DNA from 2 places in the Aminobacter sp. MET-1 genome. Region 1 is predicted to be linked to the other one. Evidence: riboswitches for the same ligand, from Rfam matches in the RefSeq annotation. Region 1 holds a riboswitch; the other holds the start of a gene.
The links. A riboswitch is a leader RNA that binds a small molecule or an ion and turns the genes downstream of it on or off. The one in region 1 is predicted to bind S-adenosylmethionine.
Positions count from the first base shown of each region.

Region 1 (4,469 bases):
TGCCCGATATGACGCCCCAGACGGCGAAGGCGCTGCCGCGTGCCTTGGCGTCCTGGAACTGGTGCGAGAGAATGGCGATCGAGCAGATGAACATGGCGCCGCCAGCCATTCCCTGCAGGAAACGGCTGACGATCAGCACCGTCGTGCTGGGGGCAAGGCCGCACATCAGGGATGTCACACCGAAGGCTGCAACTGTGATGGCAAACACCAGACGGCGCCCGAAGCGGTCGGCCAGCGTGCCGGTCGCCATAAGCACCGTCGTGCAGGCGATGGTGTAGGCGTTCATGATCCACTGCATGTCCTTGAAGTCGGCCTGCAGCACATGTTCGAGCGTCGGCAGGATCACCGGTATGCTCGATATCTCAAGGCCGAACATCAGCGCGGACAGGCAGATCGCCCCAAGCGCCAGATTGTCTCTACTCGTCAGCTTCATCCCGTGTCTCCGGCTGGCGGCGTCGGGAGGAGGAGGCCCAGTGCCGCTGGTTATCTGGAAACAGCTGAGATAGGCGAAGCTTGAACATGCATAAATGCTATGCAAACCTATATCAGTGATAACAAATCAGGATGGATGAGATGCTGTGGCTCGACGCCGAGGCCGTGCGCAACTTCGTTTTGGTCGCGGATCTCCAGAGCTTTACGCGGGCCGCCGACGCCATGGGCTCGACCCAGGCGGCGGTCAGCGTCAAGCTCAAGCGGCTGGAGGAGCGCATCGGCCGCAAGCTGATCGAACGCACCCCGCGCCGTGTCAGGCTGTCGGCAGACGGTGCGTTGTTCATCGAATCGGCGCGTGCCTTCCTCGCCGCGCATGACTATGCCGTCGCAGGCCTGTCGTGCTCGGCGCGGCGCTTCACGCTCGGCATTGCCGGCCATGTCGCCGGACCGGAGGTGACGACGCTGCTCGCGCGCCTCAGCCAGCACGATCCGGCGCTGACCATCGAGGTCCAGGTCGACAATTCAACGCTGCTGCTCGACGCCTTCGACCGTGGCAAGCTCGACGCCGCGATCGTCAGGCGCGAGGACGACCGCCGCGACGGCGAGGTGTTGGGACCTGAGCATTTCGGCTGGTTCGCGACGCCCGAGTTCGATCATCGCCCGGGTGAGCCGATCCGGTTGGCGACGCTGTCGCGGCTGTGTGGCGTTCGCGACCTGGCGACACGCACGCTCGACGACGCCGGCATTCCCTGGGTCGAGGTGTTCGTCGGCGGCGGCTCTTCGATGGTCACGGCGGCGGTTTCGGCGGGGCTCGCCACGGCAGTCTTCCCCAGCCGCCTGGCGCCCCCCGGAACCGTCGAGGTCAGCCGCAAGTTCGGCCTGCCTGAGGTGCCGGCGACCGAGATCGTGCTGCACTCGACACTGACCGACCGCCGCTCGCGCGAAGCGCTGCGCATCCTCGCCTGCGCCTTTCACGAGCACCGTGCAAAGGCCGGGTAGGGCGCTTTGGGACCGCGCCCGGATGCCGGGCGCGGGGCCGTGAGGCGGTCGGCTAGCGATCCTTGCCGATGTTCTCCAGATCGTAGGCCGTGGTCTGGTAGACCCGGTTGATCCAGTTACCGAACAGCAGGTGGGCATGCGAGCGCCAGCGGTTTAGCGGCCGGCGCTGCGGATCGTTGTCGGGGTAATATTCGTGCGGCACGGCGATGGTCACGCCGGCGGCCACGTCGCGGTCGTACTCTTCCTTGAGCGAGGTCGAATCGTATTCGATGTGGTTGAACATGTAGAGCCGGTTGCCGGCTTCCTCGGCCAAGAGGCTCGGGCCGGTGTCTTCCGATTCCATCAAAAGCTCGAGGCCGGAGCCCTCCGGGATGTCGGCTGCTCGGACTTCGGTCCAGCGCGACACGGGAATGGCGAAATCGTCCGAGAAGCCGGCGAGATAAGGCGAGGCAGGCGCGTTGTTGTTGTGCCGGAACACGCCGAACGCCTTTTCTTCCAGCGTGTGCTTGGGAAGACGGTGGAAATGCCATGCGGCCGCCATCGCTCCCCAGCAGATGAAGAACGGCGAATGCACGTTGGTCGTGGTCCAGTCCATGATCTGCTTGAGCTCGTCCCAGTAGGTCACTTCCTCGAACGGCAGCAGCTCAACCGGCGCACCGGTGATGATGAAGCCGTCGAACTTGCGGTCCTTCACCTCTTCCCAGGTCTGGTAGAAGGCGATGAGGTGGTCCTCTGAGGTGTTTTTGGCCTTGTGGGTGCCGATACGCACCAGCGTCAGTTCGACCTGCAGGGGGCTTGCGCCGATCAGGCGCGCGATCTGGGTCTCTGTCCTGACCTTGTTGGGCATGAGGTTGAGCAGGCCGATCTGCAGTGGGCGGATATCCTGGCGGAGAGCAGTCTGCTCATCCATGATGGACACGCCCTCTTTCACCAGCACTTCGCGGGCGGGGAGTTGATCCGGGATCTTGATCGGCATTGCGCGACCTCCAAAAAACAAAACCGGCATTGCTGTCGCAAAGCCGGTTTACGGATCGCAAACGGCCCTTTAGCGACTTGTTTAACGTGGCTGCAAGCCGACCGGCCAAATCACCACGGGTCCATGCGCTGCTATTACGCCCGGTGGCCGATTGCGTCAACAGCGGCCCAATGGTCCAGCCAGACGGGCCAGTTTCGCCGGTTTTCCTCGACATTGGCTGTTACGGGGGGTATTTCCGCTGCGGCCTCCATCCGGAGGCGCCAATCCAGGATTTTCGACATGACCAAGGCACCTGAGCAGATTCGCCCCGAACCCCGCGCCGGCATCATGGACATCGCAGCTTATGTCCCCGGCAAGAGCGCGGCTCCCGCAGGCGTTACCAAGGTCCATAAGCTCTCGTCGAACGAAAATCCGCTGGGTGCGTCGCCTCATGCCATCGAGGCGGTACAGAAGCTCGCCGGCAAGATGGAGTATTATCCCGACGGGTCGGCGTCACGCCTGAGACAGGCGATTGCGGCGACCCATGGGCTCAACCCTGCCAACATCCTGTGCACGAACGGCTCCGACGAGGTGCTGGGCCTGCTGGCGCAGAGCTATCTCTCGCCAGGCGACGAAGCCGTCTACACCGAGCATGGCTTCATGGTCTACAAGATCTACACCCAGGCAGCGGGCGCCATTCCCGTCGTTGCCAAGGAAGATGGCGAGAAGGCCAGCGTCGACAACATCATCGCGGCGCTGACGCCCAACACCAGGATCGTCTTCCTCGCCAACCCCAACAACCCGACCGGCACCTACCTGCCGTTCGAGGAGGTGCGTCGCCTGCATGCGGCGCTGCCGAAGAATGTGCTGCTCGTGCTCGATGCCGCCTATGCCGAATATGTTCGCCGCAACGACTACGAGGCGGGCGTGGAACTGGTCGCGGCCAACGAGAATGTCGTCATGACGCGCACGTTCTCGAAGATCCACGGCCTCGGCGGCATGCGCATCGGCTGGATCTATGCGCCGTCGCACGTCATCGACGTGCTTGAGCGCATGCGTGGCCCGTTCAACGTCAATGCGGCGGCCATCGAGGCCGGCGTGGCGGCGATCCAGGACCGCGGCCATGTCGAGCGCACCGTCGCCCACAACACCCACTGGGCAGAGTGGCTGGTCACGGAGTTCGAGAAGCTCGGCCTGCGCGTCACGCCTTCGGTCGGCAACTTCCTGCTGGTTCACTTCCCCGAGGACGGCAAGCATTCGGCCGCTGCAGCCGACGATTATCTTCTGGCGCGCGGTTATATTCTGCGCAGGGTCTCCGGCTACGGTTTCCCCAATGCGCTGCGCATGACCGTCGGCACCGAAGAGGCAAATCGCGGTGTCGTTGTTGCCCTCACCGAATTTCTGAGAAGTTGAAAAATGTCCGAACCTCTCTTTGACAAGATTGCCCTGCTGGGCATCGGCCTGATCGGCTCGTCGCTGGCCCGCGTCATTCGCCGCGAAGGGCTTGCCCGCCATATTGCCATCTCCACCCGCAGTGCGTCGACGCTTGCCCGCGCCGAGGAACTCGGGCTTGGCGACAGCTATTCGACCGACGCCAAGGCGGCGGTGAAGGATGCAGACCTCGTCATCGTCTCGGTGCCGGTGGGCTCGTCCGGCGCCGTGGCTGCCGATATTGCGACAGCCCTGAAGCCGGGTGCCATCCTCACCGATGTCGGCTCGACCAAGGCCTCCGTCATCGCCCAGATGGCCCCGCATGTGCCCGCGGGCGTGCACTTCATCCCCGGCCACCCGCTGGCCGGTACCGAGAAGTCCGGCCCCGACGCCGGCTTTGCCGAACTGTTCGAGAACCGCTGGTGCATCTTTACGCCGCTTCCGGATACCGATCCGGTGGCGCTTGAGAAGCTGTCGGAGTTCTGGCGCCGCTGCGGCTCCAACATCGACACCATGGACCCCGAGCATCACGACATGACGCTCGCCATCGTCTCGCACCTGCCGCACATCATCGCGTACAACATCGTCGGCACCGCCGATGATCTCGAGGCGGTGACCAAGTCGGAAGTCATCAAATATTCGGCTTCGGGCT
Region 1 covers NZ_JAMSHL010000001.1:402,957-407,425, forward strand. Annotated here, with positions in the region: gene NDO48_RS02030 (MFS transporter) at 1-433, opposite strand, end outside; gene NDO48_RS02035 (LysR substrate-binding domain-containing protein) at 574-1,431, shown strand; gene metA (homoserine O-acetyltransferase MetA) at 1,484-2,407, opposite strand; SAM riboswitch at 2,457-2,534, opposite strand; gene hisC (histidinol-phosphate transaminase) at 2,687-3,799, shown strand; gene NDO48_RS02050 (prephenate/arogenate dehydrogenase family protein) at 3,803-4,469, shown strand, end outside.

Region 2 (4,469 bases), on a different contig from region 1:
GCCCGGGCCGCGGACCTCCTCGACCTTGCCGCTCGCGTCGGTGATGTGCCAGTAGCGCGACAAAAGCTGGACGAAATCTTCCGAATTGTTCTCGATCGTCACGCGATAGCCCCAGACATAGCGGCCTTCAGACGGGTCGGATCGCTCTTCCAGATAGAAGGGCTCGACCTCGACTGCGATGTTGCGGGTGATGGCGCGATACATATGCGGCGCTCCTGCGTCGCCGGGGCTTGGAGAAAGCCGGGCGACGAACTGTCTGATGCTGCGTTCGGCGTCCAGGCCGTGGCTGGCTGGCGGCGATCACGAGGCCTCATGAAACCGGCGTGGCGGCGCATGGTGCCCTGCGTGACAGGGTCCGCCGCTTGTCGCGGCGGGTCAACTGCCGTTCGCATTGTTCACAGCGAATGTGATGAACATGCGGCGCCCGGTGATGCCGGACGCCGCATGAGTCGATTGCCTCAGCGAGCCGCCTTCAGCGCATCGCCGATATCGTTGAGCAGGTCGTCGGCATCTTCGAGGCCGACCGACAGGCGCAGCGTGCCGTCGTCGATGCCAAGCTCGGCACGCGCCTCGTCGGTCAGGTTCTTGTGCGTCGTCGTTGCCGGATGGGTGATCAGGCTCTTGGAGTCGCCGAGATTGTTGGAGATCAGGATGATCTTCAGCGCGTTTTCGAAGGCGAAGGCCGCTTTCTTGCCTCCCTTGACGTCGAAGCAGATCAGCGTCGAGCCGCCCTTCATCTGCCGCTTGATGATGTCGGCCTGCGGATGGTCGGCGCGGCCGGGGTAGATCAGCCGTGACACTTCAGGGCTCTCGGCCAGGAAGTCGGCGATCTTGCCGGCGGTCTCGGTCTGCTGGCTCACGCGCAGAGGCAATGTCTCCAGACCCTTGAGCAGCGTCCAGGCGTTGAACGGCGACAGGCTCGGGCCGGTGTGGCGGAAGTAGTCGTGCAGGTTTTCGTCGATCCACTTCTTGTCGGAAAGGATGACGCCACCCAGGCAGCGACCCTGGCCGTCGATATGCTTGGTGGCCGAGTAGACGACGATATGGGCGCCGAGTTCGAGCGGCTTCTGCTGCATCGGCGTGGCAAAGACATTGTCGACGACGACGCGCGCGCCGATCGAATTGGCAATTGCCGCAACCGCCGCGATGTCGACCACTTCGAGCGTCGGGTTGGTCGGGCTCTCCAGGAAGAACAGCTTGGTGTTGGGCTGGACAGCCTTTTCCCAGTTCTCGGTGACTGTGCCGTCGATCAACGTCGCTTCAATGCTGTAGCGCGGCGCCAGCGTCTCGACGACCCAGCGGCACGAACCGAACAGGGCACGCGCTGCGACGATGTGGTCGCCGGCCTTCAGGCCGCACAGGATAGCGGCGGAAACCGCGGCCATGCCCGACGCGGTGGCGCGGGCGTCTTCAGCGCCTTCGAGCGCGCACATGCGCTTTTCGAACATGTCGACGGTCGGGTTGGCGTAGCGCGAATAGATGAAACCCGGGGTCTCGCCCTTGAAGCGTGCTTCCGCACTTTCAGCGCTTTCGTAGACATAGCCCTGGGTCAGGAAGATCGATTCCGAAGTTTCGCCGAATTCGGAGCGGAGCGTGCCGCCGTGAATGAGCGTGGTCTGCGGGTTCCAGTTGCGCTTGGTGTCGGAGGTCATGGCCAAATCCAAATACAAAAAAACCGGTCGCGAAAAGTCGCAACCGGTCCACAACGCGGCCCTTTAGCGACTTGTTTAACGTGGCTGCAAGCCGACCGGCCAAATCACCACGGGATAAAGGTCCTTTAGACCCAAGGCCGGCTTGCGTCAATCGCGGGGTCGACTAAACGTCTTGGGCCACGCATATGAGCCTGGACGAGGTCCGGGGTCCAGCGATCCTCTGATATCCGTTCGGATCGGCGGCGCTGTAAAGGAGTGAGGCAATTGCGGCAGTCGGGCATTCTTCCGGATCAGGATATCGCGGCGCTGTTTGCTTCCGGTGCGCTCAAGGCGCCGCCGCTGGACGCCGACCAGATCCAGCCTGCGAGCCTCGACCTGCGTCTCGGCGCCAAGGCTTTTCGCGTGCGCGCCAGCTTCCTGCCTGGTCCCAATTCGCTGGTCTCGGCCAAGCTGGACCGCCTCAAGCTGCACGAGATCGATCTCGCCAACGGTGCGGTGCTGGAGACGGGCTGCGTCTACATCGTGCCGCTTCAGGAGGCGCTCGACCTGCCGGCCGACATCTCGGCCTCGGCCAACCCGAAGAGCTCGACCGGCCGCCTCGACATCTTCACCCGCGTCATGACCGACCGCGGCCAGGAATTCGACAAGATCCCAGCCGGCTACAGCGGTCCACTCTATCTCGAAGTCAGCCCGCGCACTTTCCCGATCGTGGTGCGCGCCGGCTCGCGCCTGTCGCAGATCCGTTTCAGGAAGGGCCATGCGCTGCTGTCGGAGATCGAACTCAACGCGCTGCACCTGTCCGACCGGCTGGTCGCGATCGATCCGCCGAACATTTCGGGCGGCGGCATCGCGCTGTCGATCGACCTCGCCGGCGCGGTGGGCAGCATCGTCGGCTATCGCGGCAAGCACCACACCGGACTGGTCGATGTAGACAAGCGCGCCGCCCATTCTGTCGTCGATTTCTGGGAGCCGATCTACAACCACGGCGCCGAGGAACTGGTGCTCGACCCCGACGAATTCTACATCCTCGTCAGCCGCGAGGCGGTCCATGTGCCGCCGCTCTACGCCGCCGAGATGACGCCGTTCGATCCGCTGGTGGGTGAATTCCGCGTCCACTATGCCGGCTTCTTCGACCCCGGTTTCGGCCATTCGGCCGCCGGCGGTACCGGCAGTCGCGCCGTGCTCGAGGTCCGCAGTCACGAGGTACCCTTCATCCTCGAACATGGCCAGATCGTCGGGCGCCTGGTCTACGAACACATGCTGGCGCGGCCCAAGGCGCTCTACGGCAGCGACCTCGGCTCCAACTATCAGGCCCAGGGCCTCAAGCTCTCCAAGCATTTTCGCATGAGCTGACCTTTGGTCAGTTGCGCCTAGCCGTTAGTCTGCTTGTCCAACAGCTGTTGCTGTGATTGGCTGTGGTCGGGGAAATACTCGCGAAAAAGAGTACCCGACAACGGAGACGACAATGCAGATTTCCAGAAAATTCGCATATTCGGCCGCAGTTGCGGCGCTTCTGTTTGCAATGGGAGGCGCTTCGGCGCAGCAGACGAAGCTCAAGCTCGGCACGGAGGGCGCCTATCCACCCTTCAACACACTGACCTCCGACGGCAAGCTGGCAGGCTTCGACATCGATGTCGGCAACGCGCTGTGCGCCGAAATGAAAGTCGAATGCGAGTGGGTGACGCAGGATTGGGACGGCATCATCCCGGCGCTGCAGGGTGGCAAGTTCGACGCCATCATCGCCTCGATGACGATCACCGACGAGCGCAAGCAGCAGGTCGACTTCACCAACAAGTACTACACCACGCCGCTGGCGCTGGTGGCGCTGAAGAACACCGACCTGACTTCGCCCGAGCCCGATGCCCTCAAGGGCAAGACTGTCGGCGCCCAGGGATCGACCACACAGGCGATCTATGCCGAGGATCATTACGCCAAGGCCGGCGCCGACGTGAAGCTCTATCCGACGCAGGATGAGGCCATGGCCGACCTTACCAACGGCCGCCTCGACGCCGTGGTATCCGACAAGTTCGTGCTGGTCGACTGGCTCAAGACCACCGGTAATGATTGCTGCAAGCTGGTCGGCGATCTCAAGAACACGGAGTCTCTCACCGGCATCGCCGTGCGCAAGGGCGACCCGCTGCGCGAGAAGCTGAACGCCGCCATCGACGCCATCGTCAAGGACGGCACCTACGCCAAGATCAACGCCAAATATTTCGACTTCGACATCTACGGCAAGGATTGATCGGCAGCATCGAACAGGCCGGCCGGGCGTCATTGGCGTCCGGCCGCGCCGATATCGGAGAGTTGACCCGGATCCACTGGCGGATCCGGCCGATCGGGCGCACTATCTCCTCGATCGGAGGTAACAAGCCATGCGCTACATCTTCGTTTCGCTTGCGATCGGTCTCTCAGTGCCATTGCCAGGCTGCATGTCGGACAACTACGGCTATGTCAGCGACTTCCAGCCCAACTACTACAACGACTATGGCCTGAAGTTCGGCTACGCGACCGGACCCCAAGGCCACCATCTGCGCTACCTGCGCGAGCACGAATTCAGGCGCTAGCTCAGCTTAGGCCGGGACAAGGCTTAGACCTTGCAAGCGATGGCTTGGCGGGAGCCTTGGGTCGAGAGGCTTGATGTGGCTGGTGTCAGGCGCGGGATGCTTGTCGTCGCCGCGGTCGGCAGGCCGATAGCATTGTCGGTGAAGGCGTGTTCGAGCCCACCGATTGTCCATCCGTCGCGACGTCTCGTAGTTCGAATGCCGCGTTGCCGAGCGGGGTGCGAGAGGCCGACGCCACGCCAGTGGATATGTCGCG
Region 2 covers NZ_JAMSHL010000027.1:38,838-43,306, reverse strand. Annotated here, with positions in the region: gene apaG (Co2+/Mg2+ efflux protein ApaG) at 1-204, opposite strand, end outside; gene NDO48_RS25845 (O-succinylhomoserine sulfhydrylase) at 459-1,652, opposite strand; SAM riboswitch at 1,696-1,773, opposite strand; gene NDO48_RS25840 (2'-deoxycytidine 5'-triphosphate deaminase) at 1,917-3,005, shown strand; gene NDO48_RS25835 (ABC transporter substrate-binding protein) at 3,118-3,894, shown strand; gene NDO48_RS25830 (hypothetical protein) at 4,025-4,216, shown strand.
Region 2: another riboswitch for S-adenosylmethionine. It lies ahead of NDO48_RS25845 (O-succinylhomoserine sulfhydrylase); the one in region 1 lies ahead of metA (homoserine O-acetyltransferase MetA).